4 regions of the Brevibacillus sp. HB1.3 genome follow, and region 3 is predicted to be linked to each of the others. Evidence: riboswitches for the same ligand, from Rfam matches in the RefSeq annotation. Region 3 holds a riboswitch; each other region holds the start of a gene.
The links. Region 3 has a riboswitch for S-adenosylmethionine ahead of HPY31_RS05915 (BMP family lipoprotein). Riboswitches for the same ligand answer to the same signal wherever they lie in the genome.
Positions count from the first base shown of each region.

Region 1 (3,948 bases), on a different contig from region 3:
GGTTGTCATTTCGTTATGGCTTCTCGTGATCTTGCCGAATATTATGCTGTATTTGTGGGCTTCTGCCCGAGGTCTCAAGCGCTTGTTCGGATTTAATCTACGTCATTCATTGTATTGGATTATACCCGTGATCTATGTAGCCTCCTTGTTGTTGCTTTCCAGACAGCAGATGAGTCGGATGACGACTATTTACTCGCATATAACTCTGTACATTATTTACGTGTACCCCTATTTTTTGTACCTGATGGTCTGGCTGAAGCAACGAAAGCAAAGGGTGAAACCAACCAGCAAAGGAGAGAGTGCCTGATGCTGCCCAAGCGTCTTTTGGCGTTGTGGTGTTCATGTGTCCTTGTCCTGGCAGGCTGTTCAGATCGGCAAATTTTTGATGAGACAGGACTTGCCACGGCTGTCGGCTATGATCTGTTAAAGGATGGGGACGTTCGGGGGACAGCAATCATGCCTTCCATTAATCCAGAGGCGAAAGAAAAGATACAGGTTTTTTCGGCCACCGGTGAAACCAGCAAGGGAATTCGGGATCGGATAAATTTACAATCAGATAAAAGAGTATTGGGTGGGCAAATTCGTGTCGCACTCTACAATGAAAAATTGGCAAAGCGTGGACTTGGTAGTATCGTTGACACGTTGTATCGGGATTCCTCTATTTCCAGCAGAGTTTATCTTTGCTTATTTGAAGGCGAAACATATGATATGTTAACGCATCGCTATTCGGAAGAAGGGAATATCGGAATCTATTTATACCGTATGATTGAGCAAAATATTGAGGGGGAAAAAATTCCGTCTTCCACTATGCATGAGTTTTTTCGGTCTTATTATGACAAAGGAATCGACCCGATCATGCCGTTCATTACAAAAAAAGGAAATGAGCTGCAAATCAAGGGGATCGCATTGTTTCAAGGGGATCGTTATGTAGGGTGGATCACACCTAAGGAAGCCTTTTTAATCAAGCTCATGCATGGAAAATTCAGGATTGGCAGCTACGATACTTCTGTCCCTGCTCATATTTTTGGCGAGGTACCCAAGAATCGCGGAAGTAAAAAAGACCGTGTGCAGCTTGTCTTTGATACGATTTCCAGCCATTCAAAAATCGAGCTGACCCAAGTATCTCCCCTGATCTTTGATATTCACATCCGATTAAATGCGCGGATTTTGGAATTAACCCTCCCGCTGAAGCTAGAGAATGCCAGGTTGATGAAAATCATGGAACATGCACTGGAAGAAGAGCTCGGAAAAGAACTGCAGAAAGTAGTCCACAAATTGCAGGACCTCAATGTCGATCCCGCTGGTTTCGGGATCGTGTATCGCTCAAATAGAAGGGGCAAGGCAAATATGACGCAGGCTGAATGGAGAAAGATGTTCAAAGACGCGACATTTCGCTTTCACATAAAGTCAACCATCATCCGCAACGGCGTCATGGATTAAAAAAACTTTTCCTGCTATTACTATTGACGTGATATTTTCAAAAAGGATATAATCCGTTTTGTATCATCAAGAAATAGAAAAAACGAACATAATATACGTAGATATCTTTCTTATCAAGAGAGGCGGAGGGACAGGCCCTATGAAGCCCGGCAGCCGGTTCATTTTCGAATGAACGTCGCGGTGCCAATTCCTACAGGATTTTTGGATCTTGTACAGATGAGAAGGGTGGATGCGAACGTATACATTGCGTTGCAGCCCCTTTTTCGTTTGTGAAAAAGGGGTTTTTATATTTTTATCAAGATTATGGTCGGGAGGTGGATGCGTTGATCCAACTGCGTCATTTGCATAAAAGCTATCAAGTACAGGGTAAAACCATCCCAGCGTTAACGGGGATCGACCTTTCCATAGAGCAAGGCGAAATATACGGGATTATCGGACACTCTGGTGCAGGGAAAAGTACGTTGATCCGGTGCATCAATTTGCTAGAGCGCCCAACTTCGGGGGAAGTTATTGTGGACGGCGTCGATTTGACGAAGCTGGATGAAGGGAAGCTGCAAGAAAAGCGCCGCTCAATCGGCATGATTTTTCAGCATTTCAACTTGCTGTCTTCTTCAACGGTCGGCGAAAATGTTGCTTTTCCGCTCAAGCTGGCAAAGCGTTCGAAGGCAGAGATTGATAAGAAAGTAAACGAGCTGCTGAAGCTGGTTGGCTTGGAGGCACATAAGGACAAATATCCGTCTCAGCTGTCTGGCGGACAGAAGCAGCGTGTCGGGATTGCCCGTGCGCTCGCGAATGATCCAAAAGTGCTGCTCTGCGACGAAGCGACATCAGCTCTCGATCCGCAAACGACGAACTCCATTCTGGCACTGCTCTTGGACATCAACCGCAAGCTGGGCTTGACCATTGTGTTGATTACCCACGAGATGCACGTCATTCGCTCCATTTGTGATCGTGTCGGCGTGATTGATGGAGGAAAAATCGTCGAGTCAGGTAACGTACTGGATGTATTCCTTCGTCCAAAGCATCCGACGACACAAGAATTCGTGGAGCAAGTAGCCGATTCTACAGAGCTGCGCGAAGCGGTCGAGCACGAAAAGGCTTCGGGGAACCGCACGATTGCTCGTGTCACCTTCCTCGGAGAAAAAACGTACCAGCCGATCCTTTTCCAAACGATGCAAGAGACTGGTACGGTGTTCAGTATTTTGCAGGGAACGATTTCTCGCATGAAAGATACGCCGTATGGTCAGTTAGTGATCGAGCTGGAAGGCGATGTCGCACAGAATCAAAAGACCATCGAGACGCTGCGCCAACGTGGCTTGGAAGTAGAGGTGATATAAATGGACTGGACATTCGAAAATGTGGATTGGGCTGAAATCGGCGAAGGTACGATGGACACGCTCACGATGCTTGGCTTCTCCACTCTGTTTACCGTCCTGATTGGTTTGCCGTTGGGCATCATTCTGTTTTTGACTTCTCGCGGACAGCTTTTGCAAAACCGCACTTTTTATACGATTGCATCATTCGTTGTCAACGTATTGCGCTCGGTACCATTTATCATTCTGATGATCTTGCTGATTCCAGTAACGAAAATGATCGTAGGGACTTCACTCGGGGTACTGGGTGCCATTCCGCCGCTCGTATTTGGTGCCGCTCCGTTTTTTGCACGTTTGGTGGAAACCTCCCTGCGTGAGATTGATAAGGGCGTGATTGAGGCTGCACAATCTATGGGTGCTTCCAATTGGCAGATTGTCTGGAATGTCCTTTTACCAGAGTCTAGATCCGGTCTGATCGCGGGTATTACGATCACGACGGTAACGCTGGTCTCCTACACGGCAATGTCCGGGGTAATTGGCGGTGGTGGTTTGGGTGACTTGGCGATCCGATACGGTTATCAGCGTTTCCAAACCGATGTTATGGTTGTGACTGTTGTTATTTTGCTGGTGATGGTACAGATCTTACAATCGCTGGGGGACCGTCTGGTTCTGAAATTCAGCCGTAAATAGGATCTTTCCATATAGATTGACAAAAAATAAAACGAAATACATGCAAGGGGGAAATCATTCATGAAAAAGCTAGTCGTATCTGTACTTTCTACTGTGTTGGCATTTTCTTTGGCAGCTTGCGGAGGCAAAACCGAAACAGCACCTGCTCCAGCTGAAGGCGGCGCACAAGGCGGAAAACAGGAAGTAACATTGAAGGTAGGCGCTTCTCCCGTTCCACATGCAGCAATCTTGAAGTTCATTCAACCAAAACTGAAAGAACAAGGCGTGAACTTGGAAGTTCAAGAGTTCACTGATTACGTACAACCTAACGTTCAAGTGAACGAGAAACAACTCGACGCAAACTTCTTCCAGCACAAGCCTTACCTGGAAGACTTCAATAAAGGACAAAACATGAACCTGGTGCCAGTAGTGGCTGTACACATCGAGCCATTCGGCGCTTACAGCAAAAAAATAAAATCTGTAGATGAATTAGCTGATGGCGCAACAATCGCGCTGCCAAACGACG
Region 1 is NZ_JABMIT010000013.1:58,857-62,804, reverse strand. Features, by position in the region: gene HPY31_RS24275 (GerAB/ArcD/ProY family transporter) at 1-307, shown strand, start outside; gene HPY31_RS24270 (Ger(x)C family spore germination protein) at 307-1,440, shown strand; SAM riboswitch class I at 1,548-1,663, shown strand; gene HPY31_RS24265 (methionine ABC transporter ATP-binding protein) at 1,764-2,777, shown strand; gene HPY31_RS24260 (methionine ABC transporter permease) at 2,778-3,443, shown strand; gene HPY31_RS24255 (MetQ/NlpA family ABC transporter substrate-binding protein) at 3,504-3,948, shown strand, end outside.
Region 1: it holds a riboswitch for S-adenosylmethionine, as region 3 does, so the genes downstream of both, HPY31_RS24265 (methionine ABC transporter ATP-binding protein) here and HPY31_RS05915 (BMP family lipoprotein) in region 3, are expected to answer to the same signal.

Region 2 (3,948 bases), on a different contig from region 3:
GATTATGTATTTTATAAAATGCGAATTTTAAATTCAATATTTTTCGAACGAAATGAGAAAACGAAAAGAAGAATCACAAATCTCTAACGAAAGAGATCATGTGATTCTTCTGTCTGTAAAGGTATGGTTAACCGACCGTGGATAATTGCAACGCACGCTGTAGTGCTTGCTCCAGATCAGTGAGGATATCGTCGATCGCTTCTGTACCGACGGAGAGGCGAATAAGTCCAGGAGTCACTCCGGCTGCTGCCTGCTCTTCTTCTGTCATCTGCTGATGTGTTGTGCTCGCTGGATGAATGATGAGTGACTTGGAATCTCCGACATTTGCGAGATGGGAGAACAGCTTCACTGATTCGATCAATGTTTTTCCTGCCTCAACGCCACCGCGAATGCCAAAGGTCAGGATCGCGCCGGCCCCTTTTGGCAAATATTTTTGGGCCAATTCACGCTGGGAGTCTGACTCCAATCCCGGATAACTCACCCACTCTACGGCGGAGTGATTGGCGAGGAACTGGGCTACTGCCAAGGCGTTCTGGCTATGCCGCTCGATTCGCAGATGCAGAGTTTCTAATCCTTGCAGGAACAAGAAGGAGTTGATCGGAGCGACTGCTGCCCCGATATCGCGCTGGAGCTGGACACGTGCCTTGATAATATAGGCAAGCGGACCGACTGCTTCTGTATAGACGACGCCATGGTAGCTTGGATCTGGTGTAGTCAGACCTGGGAATTTTCCGTTGTTCCAGTCGAATTTTCCTGAGTCTACGATGATACCGCCAATTGCTGTTCCGTGGCCGCCGATGAATTTGGTGGTGGAGTGCACGACGATATCGGCCCCGTGCTCAAAAGGACGGCACAAAATCGGAGTCGCAAAGGTGTTATCCACGATCAACGGCACACCATTCTCGTGGGCAATATGGGCGATCGCCTCGATATCAGCGACATCAATGCGCGGGTTGCCGATTGTCTCGCAAAACACGGCTTTTGTCTTTTCATTGATATAGGCCCGGAAATTTTCCGGATTGGATTGATCTGCAAAATGAACCTTGATACCGAGGCGGGGAAGAGTGTGGGCGAACAGGTTGTAGGTACCGCCGTACAGGCTGCTGGAAGCGACGATCTCGTCACCCGCATGTGCAATATTTAAGATGGCGAATGTAATGGCAGCCTGCCCGGATGCGGTCGCGAGTGCACCAACCCCACCTTCGAGCAGGGCAACACGCTTCTCAAATACATCCTGTGTGGGATTCATGATGCGTGTATAGATGTTCCCAAACTCTTTTAGGCCAAATAGGTTGGCTGCATGCTCCGTATCGCGGAAAACATAGGAGGTCGTCTGATAGATCGGAACAGCTCGAGAGCCTGTTACAGGGTCAACCTCCTGCCCACCGTGTACCGCAAGTGTTTCTGGCTTCCATTGTTGTTGATCGGACATGTCCATCTCTCCTTTTACTATGGGAAATCGGCGAATAAAAAAACGGAGCATTCTCCTGAGAAGAAGAAGCTCCATCATGCACGGGCTTTTGTTCATCTCTCAGAATCACTGGATTCTGCAGGAATTGGCACCATGCAGCTAATCTGCTGGTTGCCGGGCTTCGTAGGGCCTGTCCCTCCACCGCTCTTGATGAAAATAATTGTTGTCGTAATTGTATGAAAATAAATCCTTGCTGTCAATGCGGAATATACAGTTATCAGGGAGGTTTTTGTGTATATATGAATGAAGGTGGTTTACTCATGCCATTAATTTGTAACGGTTTTGTCTCAAGCTGTTCACATCCCGTGTGGCTACTGCCGCAGCGAAATAGGAGATAATGGTAGAAAATAGGGAGTATCAATGCAGGGTGAAGCCAAGTGCTCTTCGCGTTAGAAAAGTAAAAAAGCGTATGATATCATGGAGGTGGTTACAACTGATCTGATCGTACATATAGGAGGATAAATAACAATGAGCCATGGAGTAAAGGAAATGACACCACAAGAGCTGTTGGAAAAGCTGGAAGCCAAAGAGGAACTGCAAGTCATTGATGTACGTGAAGTAGATGAGTGGAATGCAGGTCACATTAAAGAGGCAAAGCTGATCCCACTTGGCTTTTTGCCACATCGTATCGATGAGCTGGATAAGAACATTCCGATTGTGATGGTTTGCCGCAGTGGTGCCAGAAGCAATTCAGCTACCGAGTATTTGAGTGCACAAGGGTATGACGTGGCGAATATGGTTGGCGGCATGCTCGCATGGCCAGGTGAAGTGGAACAATAAGACGTGATAGAAACAGTGTGAATGCCTCCCGCGTGTAATCAGGAGGCATTCACGCATGGGACAAGCAGGGAGGAAGCAACCGATGAGTGAAGGAGCACAATTGCAGCAGGAATCTGCAATGAAGAAACATTGGTTTCCTGTGTTAGCTGGTATTATCATTTTAGCTATCGTCGGAGTATTTGGTTATAATTACATGACAAAAGAGAAGATCGAGGTGTTGAAGCCGATCGCGGACTTCACCTTGGACAATAGTGATGGAACAACCTATACATTTCATTCAAGTGCTGGCAAGGTACGACTGGTAGAGTTTATGTTCACCAAGTGTCCGGATATTTGTCCGGCGACTACGTTCAACATGGCCAAGCTGCAAGATCAGTTGAAGGAAAAGGGACTGTTCGGAGACAAAGTGGAGTTTGTTTCCATTTCCTTTGACCCTGATAACGATACACCGGAAGTCTTGCAGGAGTATGCAGCCAAGTTCAAGGCAGATCAGAGTGGCTGGAAGTTCCTGCGCGGGGATGCTCAGGCTGTAGAGAAAGTGACGAAGGATTTTGGTCTGATGGTCATTAAGGAGCCAGATGGTTCTTATTCCCACACGGCTCGCATGTTCCTTGTGGATGGAGAGGGAAACATGCGTCGCGCGTACGGGATGGCAGCCAACATGGAGCTGGAAGTCATGATGAAAGAGATGGTACAACTCGCTGACTAGCGTGTCTCCTCATAGAAGATGTTTACGACCTCTTCTGTTTGATTCACGAATTCAATATGAACGAGTAACGCCCACCTGCGATTGCTTTCTTGAAGCAAGAGCTTAAACGTCTCTTCTGACGTGGTGGGCGTTTTTTGTTTTCGTCCGACATGCAGGTAGTCCACAATTTGAGCGTTTGGATATCGCTTCATCGTTTCCTGCATCGCGAGCTTGCCCCATTTTGCATAGGGAGGCTGGGCATAGGTAGGGAACGGCTGAAAGATGAGCAGAAAAAGGACGGTGGAGAGAAGGGGCATCATGTTCCGATAGCGAAATAGGCGACGAACGGTTTGCACTTGCTATTCCCTCTCTTTTTCAAATGGTTTGCCATGTATTTTGAAGACTTTTCGGAATATCATTCGTAGAAAATAATGACAATGAAGTGCGGGGGGTACTCGATGCATTACTTGCTCATTCCCTTATTTGGCGTTCCTGTTTTGGTGGGCGTTCTTGCGGCGATTTTTCAAAAGCCTCCTTTCTGGAAAAAATGGGGGCTGACGATTGCTTCAGCCGTATTGATTTACGGAGGCAGCTTTGCCGCGAATGTATATTGGCAAGTGAAGTATGGCATTCCGGTGTTACCTACGGAGTCTGATTTGGAGGTCTTTTTCTATTTTTGTATCCTGTTAGTGTTTGTTTGTATTCTCCTGTACATTGGCTTTTTGGTCACGATGAGAAAACAGTTTTGGAAGATGAACCTCGTTTTTCTATGCACAGCTTTTGGTTTGTTTAGTTTTTTTGCCGCTGCCTTTTTAGGGATGGGTCCCTTTTTGAAGAAAGCGGAGTACGTGATCGTCGTACAAAAAGCAAAAGACCAGTGGAAAGAGGTCAAGATGGACAACGAGAAGCCTATTGATCTCGCCCTCGTATACAGCAGACAAGAGTGTACCAAAAATTGTGTTGGATATCCGTATTCAAGTCTCATCCTGGTACGAAATCAGTCGGACCA
Region 2 is NZ_JABMIT010000013.1:73,887-77,834, reverse strand. Features, by position in the region: gene HPY31_RS24340 (homocysteine synthase) at 128-1,432, opposite strand; SAM riboswitch class I at 1,522-1,628, opposite strand; gene HPY31_RS24335 (rhodanese-like domain-containing protein) at 1,940-2,251, shown strand; gene HPY31_RS24330 (SCO family protein) at 2,334-2,960, shown strand; gene HPY31_RS24325 (YqzG/YhdC family protein) at 2,957-3,295, opposite strand; gene HPY31_RS24320 (PGG domain-containing protein) at 3,398-3,948, shown strand, end outside.
Region 2: it holds a riboswitch for S-adenosylmethionine, as region 3 does, so the genes downstream of both, HPY31_RS24340 (homocysteine synthase) here and HPY31_RS05915 (BMP family lipoprotein) in region 3, are expected to answer to the same signal.

Region 3 (3,948 bases):
TCTCCCGCAAAACGACGCCACGGCGGTTGTAAGCAGGCTTTCGCTGATAGCCCATCAACGCATTTTCCTCGACGCTTGAGAGTTTGGCCGTTCCCCACAGGTAGCGATCCTCCGGAATATGCGCCAAGCCGGCATCCCGAATGGTGGCTACTGATTTGTTCGTCACGTCCTTGCCACCTAACCGCACCGTACCCTCCTGTGCCGCTCGCAAACCACTGATCGCTTGTAGCAGCTCGGATTGTCCATTCCCGGAAACACCTGCGATTCCTACGATTTCCCCGTGGTGTACGGTAAAGCTGACTTGATCGAGCAGGGTCTGCTTTTCTCGAACCGCAAGATTCTCCACCTGCAACAAGGGGCCTTTATCCAGAGGAAGTCGCTCAGCTAGCTCCTGCAATTCACGTCCAACCATCAGTCTGGCTAAATCGTTCGCATTTGTCTCATTCCGCGAAACCGTTCCCGTCACTTTTCCCCCGCGCAGTACCGTAATACGATCGGCTACCTCCATGACTTCCTGCAACTTATGTGTAATCAAAATGACGCTCTTGCCGCTCTTTGCCAAGTTTCGAATCGTTTGCAGCAGGTCGCGTACCTCCAGCGGAGTAAGGACAGCAGTCGGCTCGTCCAACACGATAATATCCGCTCCCTGATACAGGACCTTCAGAATTTCGACCCGTTGCTGTTCCCCGATCGAGCAATTCGCTACCATAGCCTGCGGATGAATCGGAATGCGATACTGCTCACTCAGCGCTCGCACCTTGTCCTCTGCGTCTCTTCTTTTGAAAAAGCCTGCTTGCTTCGGCTCATATCCAATCACGATATTTTCAGTCACACTGAATTCTCCGAAGAGCATAAAGTGCTGGTGAACCATCCCGATTCCATTTCGAATCGCGTCCTCTGGTCCGCGAAAAACAACTGGCTTGCCGTTTAACACGATCTCTCCCGACGTCGGCTGCTCCATCCCGTACAGCATCCGCATCAGTGTCGTTTTGCCCGCTCCATTTTCCCCGACAATCGCATGGACCTCTCCTGCTGCCAGTGAGAACGACACCTTGTCGTTGGCGGTAAAATCTCCGTACTTCTTGGTCATGCCCCTCATTTCCAAGCGATCGGTCATTCCCACTCCCTCATTTCTGTACGTCCTTTTATGAAAATGGAAGACCGACTACACAGCCGTAGTCGGTCACATCCATCACTGTGCACAAACAATTTGACGTGCGTGTTTAGAATTTATCTGGTACTTGGCGAGTGCCCGCTACAATCTCATCGCTGATCGCTTTCACTTTATCCACCACTTCTTGTCCGATAAAAGCGTTCAGCGGCGTCTTGCTTTCGTGCGTGACATAGGTTACACCAACACCTTTTTCCTTCAAGCCGTATGCCACAACACCTGGTTTGAACGTTCCTTCTACAAAGGTCTTCACGGTTTCATAAGCTGCCGCGTCAGTTCCTTTCAATTGGGACAGAACGATATGCTCTGGATCAATCGTCGTACGGTCAACGTCCTGACCTGCTGTGAAGAAGCCTTTTTCCTTCGCTGCTTCGAAAACGCCGAGGTCGCCTACTGCTGCTGCACCGTTAATGAAATCAGCGCCTTTGGAAGCTTGGAGCAAAGCCAATTCCTTCGCTTTTGCCGGGTCAGTGAAGCTTCCTACATAGTTGACCAGCAGCTCTGCTTTTGGATTTGTCGCTTTCAAGCCCTCTCCGAAGCCAACCGTCCATTTTTTTAACTGCGGAATATCAAGAGCCACAACCATACCCACTTTGTTCGTTTTCGTTGCCAAGCCTGCTGCTGCTCCCACCAAGTAAGCCGCTTCCTGCTCACGGAAGGTAACACTGCGAACGTTTGGCAAATCCACTACCGTATCAATAATCGCAAAATTACGGTCAGGATTTTCAGTAGCTACTTTTTTCAATGCATCCTCTGATGTAAAGGAAGAAGTGATGATCAAATCATAATTTTCTGCAACAGCCACACGCAGATTTTCTTCAATCGCTCCATGGTCTGTAGATTCGATCGTTTTTACTTCTGCGCCCAGCTCTTGTGCGGCTTTCTTTGCACCCTCGTCCATTTGTTGGAAGAATGGATTCACACCGATTTTCTCAGGCAAAATCAAGGCAATTCGCTTTTTGGCCGCGCCCTCTTGTCCTGCTGCTTGTCCTCCTGGCTGATCTGCCGGTGCGCTTGTGCCAGTCGAGCATCCTGTTGCCAATACTGCGAATGTCGTTAATGCCAGCAATAACTTCTTCATGATGTATCTCTCCCTATCCGAACTTTACGTTTTTCTTTATCCTATTAGGTAATGTACGGCTTTTCATCCATTTTTTCAATACTATTTACGAATATTCTCTTATAGAATTAATTTATCGTTCGTTTATTCCTCCTCTTCTTTTACAAATACAACAAAAAAACTCTCCCCGGAGGAAGAGTTTGCGTACGAAGCCGTTCTCTTCCTCATCTGTCAAAACCATGGTACAGGTTTTGCAGGAATTGGCACCTTTCTGTTCATGCATAGACATGATCAGTGGTTGCCGGGCATCATCGGGCCAGTCCCTCCGCCGCTCTTGATAAGGTAGGTGAATATATTTAGTTACAATGGAATTCATTCTAGCAGAACGGTTCGAAAATGCAATTCTTTTTTCTCAATTCCAAACACTTCTACAAGTAAATAAAAGTTTAAAAAGTCGTCTTTTCAGCACCGAGAAATTGGCGAGAAGCGCAACCTCTACTTTACGTGAAAGGTTTGCTGGAGGCGATGCGACAACGTATTTAGCTCGCCCAGCTCTTCCGTAATCTCACGCACTTTTTGATGCTGGTTTTCTGCTGTCGCAAACAGCTCTTCTAAGTTGGCTACCGATTCCTCGGTTACGGCTGTAATGGTCGACATCTCGATGGCAACTTCGCCGGAACGCACTTTTACCCGGTCCATGCTGGAGCTTACCTGATCAGCTGCTTCTAGGAAGGCCATCATCCCTGCACGCACTGCTTCAATGGAAGCCACTGTTTTTACGGCCAGCTCTTGGCCTTTTGCAACAGACACTTCCCCACTGCTCATATGTTGCACCGCATTCTCACTTTCCTGATGGAGTGACTTGAGAATGTCGGTAATTTCCTGTGTGGCTGTCGCGCTTTGTTCTGCCAGCTTGCGTACCTCATCCGCTACCACAGCAAATCCCCGTCCATGCTCACCTGCACGAGCCGATTCAATCGCGGCATTCAGTGCCAACAGATTCGTTTGTGTCGCGATCTGATTAATAGCGCCGACAATTTCCTCTACGCGATTCGCCTGGCGATTGAGCTGGTGAATCGTAGAGGCTGCTACATTGACTGCCTGCACAATTTGCTCCATCTGCGAGGACAGCTCGTTCATCATCTGAACGCTTTCTGTCAGACGACGGTTGTTTTGTTGCGATTCAGTTTTCATTGCGTTGGTCTGCGATGTGACTGCCTCGATTTCCTGATCGATGGATTGAACCTCTTCTTCGATCTTCACCGTAGAATTCGCCTGTGATTCCATACCGACGGCGACTTCCTTGAAGGCTACCATCATTTCATCTGTATTGCGCTTCGTACCTTCCGCATGCTCATGTACATGATCGCTTGTACGATCCAGCTGCTCCGTCATTTCCTGGATGTTCAAAAGCATTTCTCCCAGACGGCGCTCTTTCTCTTCCGCTTCCTGCCTTGCATCGTGCGCTTTTTGCAGGGAGGCTTGTCCGGCGAGACACAGATACGTTACGGCTCCCATCATCATGAGAATCGTGACAATACGCATAAGCAAATTGATCTCCGAAAAATCACCATCGAAGATCTGGTAGGTTCCTGTGTAGAACCCGATAACCGTGACAATGATTTGGGTAATTCCCGCTGTTACGACCAGCTTCCAATCCAAATAGGCTGCCAAAAAGCCCATGACGATAAAAGCGAGGAAGGTGATCTCCTGGTAA
Region 3 is NZ_JABMIT010000002.1:265,235-269,182, forward strand. Features, by position in the region: gene HPY31_RS05910 (ABC transporter ATP-binding protein) at 1-1,117, opposite strand, end outside; gene HPY31_RS05915 (BMP family lipoprotein) at 1,224-2,252, opposite strand; SAM riboswitch class I at 2,453-2,575, opposite strand; gene HPY31_RS05920 (methyl-accepting chemotaxis protein) at 2,727-3,948, opposite strand, start outside.

Region 4 (3,948 bases), 180 kb from region 3:
TCCCAAACTAAGTCCATTTGATGTAAGACAATTGCTTTATCAAACGGCTACGGATTTAGGGGAAAAGGGATGGGACCGGAAAACGGGCTACGGGTTGTTAAATGTCGACAAGGCAGTTCGAACGCCCTTATCCTATGACTTTTTAGAGCCGAATAATCAGACGTACTCAGCAAAAGCGTTCCCGATCGAATCTCAGATACGTGGAAATTTGGGACCAAAAGACACGATAGACTGGCTGAAGATGGACATCCCTTACGATGGGAAGGTCAGCTTCACAGCGTCAGTGACATCTGGTGTTTCTTCCGCGATGGCAGCTACCTTTTACCCAGAGAATCGTCCGCCGATTACGCAGTACTTCGGGAATGGAGATACGATTACTGTCCCGGTCAAAGCGGGAAATATGAATATCCGGTTAATGCGTAACGGAGGGGTCAACAACGCTTTTACCTACGTGCTGACGAGTAAGTTTACCATCAATCCGGACCGTAACGAACCGAACGATACGCAAGAGACGGCAAGGCCACTCGTAGGCAACGAAATCAGTGTAACAGGCAATTTTCACGATGAAGGGGATCAGGATTGGTTCTCCTACTATGTTCGTGAATACGGGCATTTGGATGTCACGGTTAGTCCTGATAACAAGCGTGTCGATTTATTGCTGAGTATTGGTAAACAAGAGCTCGGTAAAAAGATGGTTGTCTGGGACCCTACCTACGATAATGGAACAAAAGACAATCCGACAGAGCGCGTCCAAAAAGAAGTGTCACCAGGCAAGTATTACATCCGTGTGAGTGAGTACAATCGCAATGCGGTGAATGGCGAATATCAGCTGGATCTGGGATACACGCCAGTAAAAAAAGATTTTAATGAGCCGAATGACACCTATCAAACAGCGTCTCCGCTAAGCGGTGGGACAGTTATGTCAGGCACGATACCGACAGCTACCGATTCCGACTGGTTCCAATTTACTGTGAATAGTGAATCGTATGTGACGTTCCGAGCGCCGTACATTCCTGTCGATAGCGGCTTTCGTTTCGCGCTCTATAGCGATCGAAACTTGAACTATGCGCTTGCTTCGACGAATGAGGTAGCGGAGCTGTCGAAGCGAGGAAACGATATTATCGGTTTGCGTTTGCAGCCAGGAAAATATTATGTGCGCCTTAATAGTGGTACTTCGTTCAAATATGAATCGTACCGACTCACGGTGACGCAGCAGAAATTGATAGCGGGTTATCGCGATATTTCGGACCACTGGGCGCGCTCAGAGATCGTCAGACTTAGCTCTCGCGATATTGTAAATGGGTTTAATGATGCGTCATTCAAGCCGAATCAGGCAGTGACCCGTGCGGAGTTTGCGACGATGCTGCTTAAATCGATGCGTGCGACCGGTTCTAAGGTAGCGACTACCTATACAGGAAAAACGACCTTCCGGGATATGCCAAAGCGGCACTGGGCGTATCACAACCTAGGCGTAGCTTATCAATTGGGAATATTGAAAGGGTACCCGAAGAATGAAATGAAGCCGGATCAGCCGATATCGCGTGCAGAGATGGCGATAATGATCGCGCGGGCACGTAATGTGTTGATGTATAATCACGGTACCTCGAATTATCGGGATGTGCCAACGAGTCACTGGGCTTCTCCTGCCATCGAGGCTTTGACCTCGAGGAATTGGGTTAATGGGTACGGTTCTTCCTTTAAACCGAATGGAAGAGCAACTCGCGCCGAGGTAGTGGTAGTACTTTCAAAAGCCTATCAATTATAAGTAAAAATTTTCCTATTGACATCTCTGAAAAAAACAATTATTCTATTATCCGTAATGGATACTCTTATCCAGAGCAGGCGGAGGGACTGGCCCTATGAAGCCCGGCAACCGAGCTAGAGCGGTGCTAACCAGCAGAACGGACATCTGTTCTGGCCGATAAGAGGATGAAGGAAGCAAAAAACGCTCAAACCTTTTCCTCCTAAAAATTGGAAAAGGTTTTTTATTTGCGTTTACGTAGATAAAATCCTAACTCGGCTACCACACTATTTGTATGAGGTCAAAGGAGGTATTTTCTCATGGCTTTGCAAAAAGGTCGTCGTCTGTTTACATCCGAATCTGTAACTGAAGGACATCCGGATAAAATTTGTGACCAAATTTCCGACTCCATCTTGGATGCGATCCTGTCCAAAGATCCAAACGCTCGCGTAGCTTGCGAAACTTCCGTAACTACTGGTTTGGTTCTCGTAGCAGGTGAAATCACTACAAACACTTATGTGGATATCCAAAAGCTCGTTCGTGAAACCATTCGTGAAATCGGCTATGACCGTGCGAAATTTGGTTTTGACGCTGACACTTGCGGTGTTATTACTGCAATTGGCGAGCAGTCCGCTGACATTGCACTTGGTGTAGACCAAGCATTGGAAGCACGCGAAGGCAAAATGACTGATGCTGAGATCGAAGCAATTGGTGCTGGTGACCAAGGTTTGATGTTTGGTTTTGCTTGCAATGAAACACCTGAACTGATGCCACTTCCAATCAGCATGTCTCACCAATTGGCTCGTCGCCTGACTGAAGTACGTAAAAACGGAACACTTGCTTACCTCCGTCCTGACGGAAAAACACAAGTAACCGTTGAGTACGATGGCGACAAACCAGTTCGTATCGATACAATTGTTATTTCTACCCAACATGCTCCTGAAACAACTCTCGAGCAAATCAAGCAAGATCTGGTTGAACACGTAATCAAACCAGTTGTTCCAGCTGAACTGTTGGACGCTGAAACCAAATACTTCATCAACCCAACTGGCCGTTTCGTAATTGGCGGACCACAAGGGGATGCTGGCTTGACTGGCCGCAAAATCATCGTAGATACTTACGGCGGTTATGCTCGTCATGGCGGTGGTGCGTTCTCCGGTAAAGATCCGACGAAAGTTGACCGTTCCGGTGCTTACGCAGCTCGTTATGTAGCGAAAAACATCGTGGCTGCTGGTCTCGCAGACAAATGCGAAGTACAAGTTGCTTACGCAATTGGTGTAGCACAACCAGTTTCCATCGCAGTAGATACATTCGGCACAGGTACCATTTCCGAAGAAGCTCTGGTGAAATTGGTTCGCAAACACTTCGACCTGCGTCCTGCTGGTATCATCAAGCAGCTCGACCTGCGTCGTCCTATCTACAAACAAACAGCTGCATATGGCCACTTCGGACGCAATGACCTGAATGTTCCTTGGGAGCAAACAGACAAAGCAGAAGTTCTGAAGCAAGAGGCTGCTCAACTCTAATATTCCAAAGACATAAAAAGAGCCTGGTGTTGCTACTGGGCTCTTTTTCTTTTAGGAGCAGAGTCATCCAATTATTGGGTCAATTGTTGCACAGGAATTTGTATGACTGTGTCGAATCTCCTAGTGAGGAAGTAGAGGAGGGGTTTTTTTGCCGAACAGAAGGCTCTTCCTGATCGTATTTCTTACTTTTTTGTTTTTTATAGTGGCTATTGGGTTGTTAGGCGAATCTTTTCTGGAAAAAAAGAATAAACAAGAAGTGCAACCTTTTCCCCAAGTGGATACGTCTATAAGCATAAGTGAGACAAAAAATGCTGAGCCAAACGTCACACCAACAGAAGAAGCAGTGGTTCAAACGAAAAAGTGGTATAACAATCAGGTTGTTGTTTTGACGTACCATCATGTCACGGATCAATCGAATCAGCGGTATGTCATAGCTCCTGATCAATTTGCCCGACACATGAAATTTTTGCATGATAATGACCTGAATCCGATTTCGCTGGAGGAGTTCCTGCGATTTATGGAGACGGGTACCTTACCGACTGAGAATGCTGTTTTGATTACGTTTGACGATGGGTATGAGAGTTACTACAAAGAAGCATTTCCGATCTTACGTACATACGGCTACCCTTCAGTGAACTTCGCGATTGCGGGGCGCTTAAGAGATGTAGCTGACCGAAAACG
Region 4 is NZ_JABMIT010000002.1:80,813-84,760, reverse strand. Features, by position in the region: gene HPY31_RS05110 (S8 family peptidase) at 1-1,765, shown strand, start outside; SAM riboswitch class I at 1,827-1,928, shown strand; gene metK (methionine adenosyltransferase) at 2,062-3,267, shown strand; gene HPY31_RS05100 (polysaccharide deacetylase family protein) at 3,416-3,948, shown strand, end outside.
Region 4: it holds a riboswitch for S-adenosylmethionine, as region 3 does, so the genes downstream of both, metK (methionine adenosyltransferase) here and HPY31_RS05915 (BMP family lipoprotein) in region 3, are expected to answer to the same signal.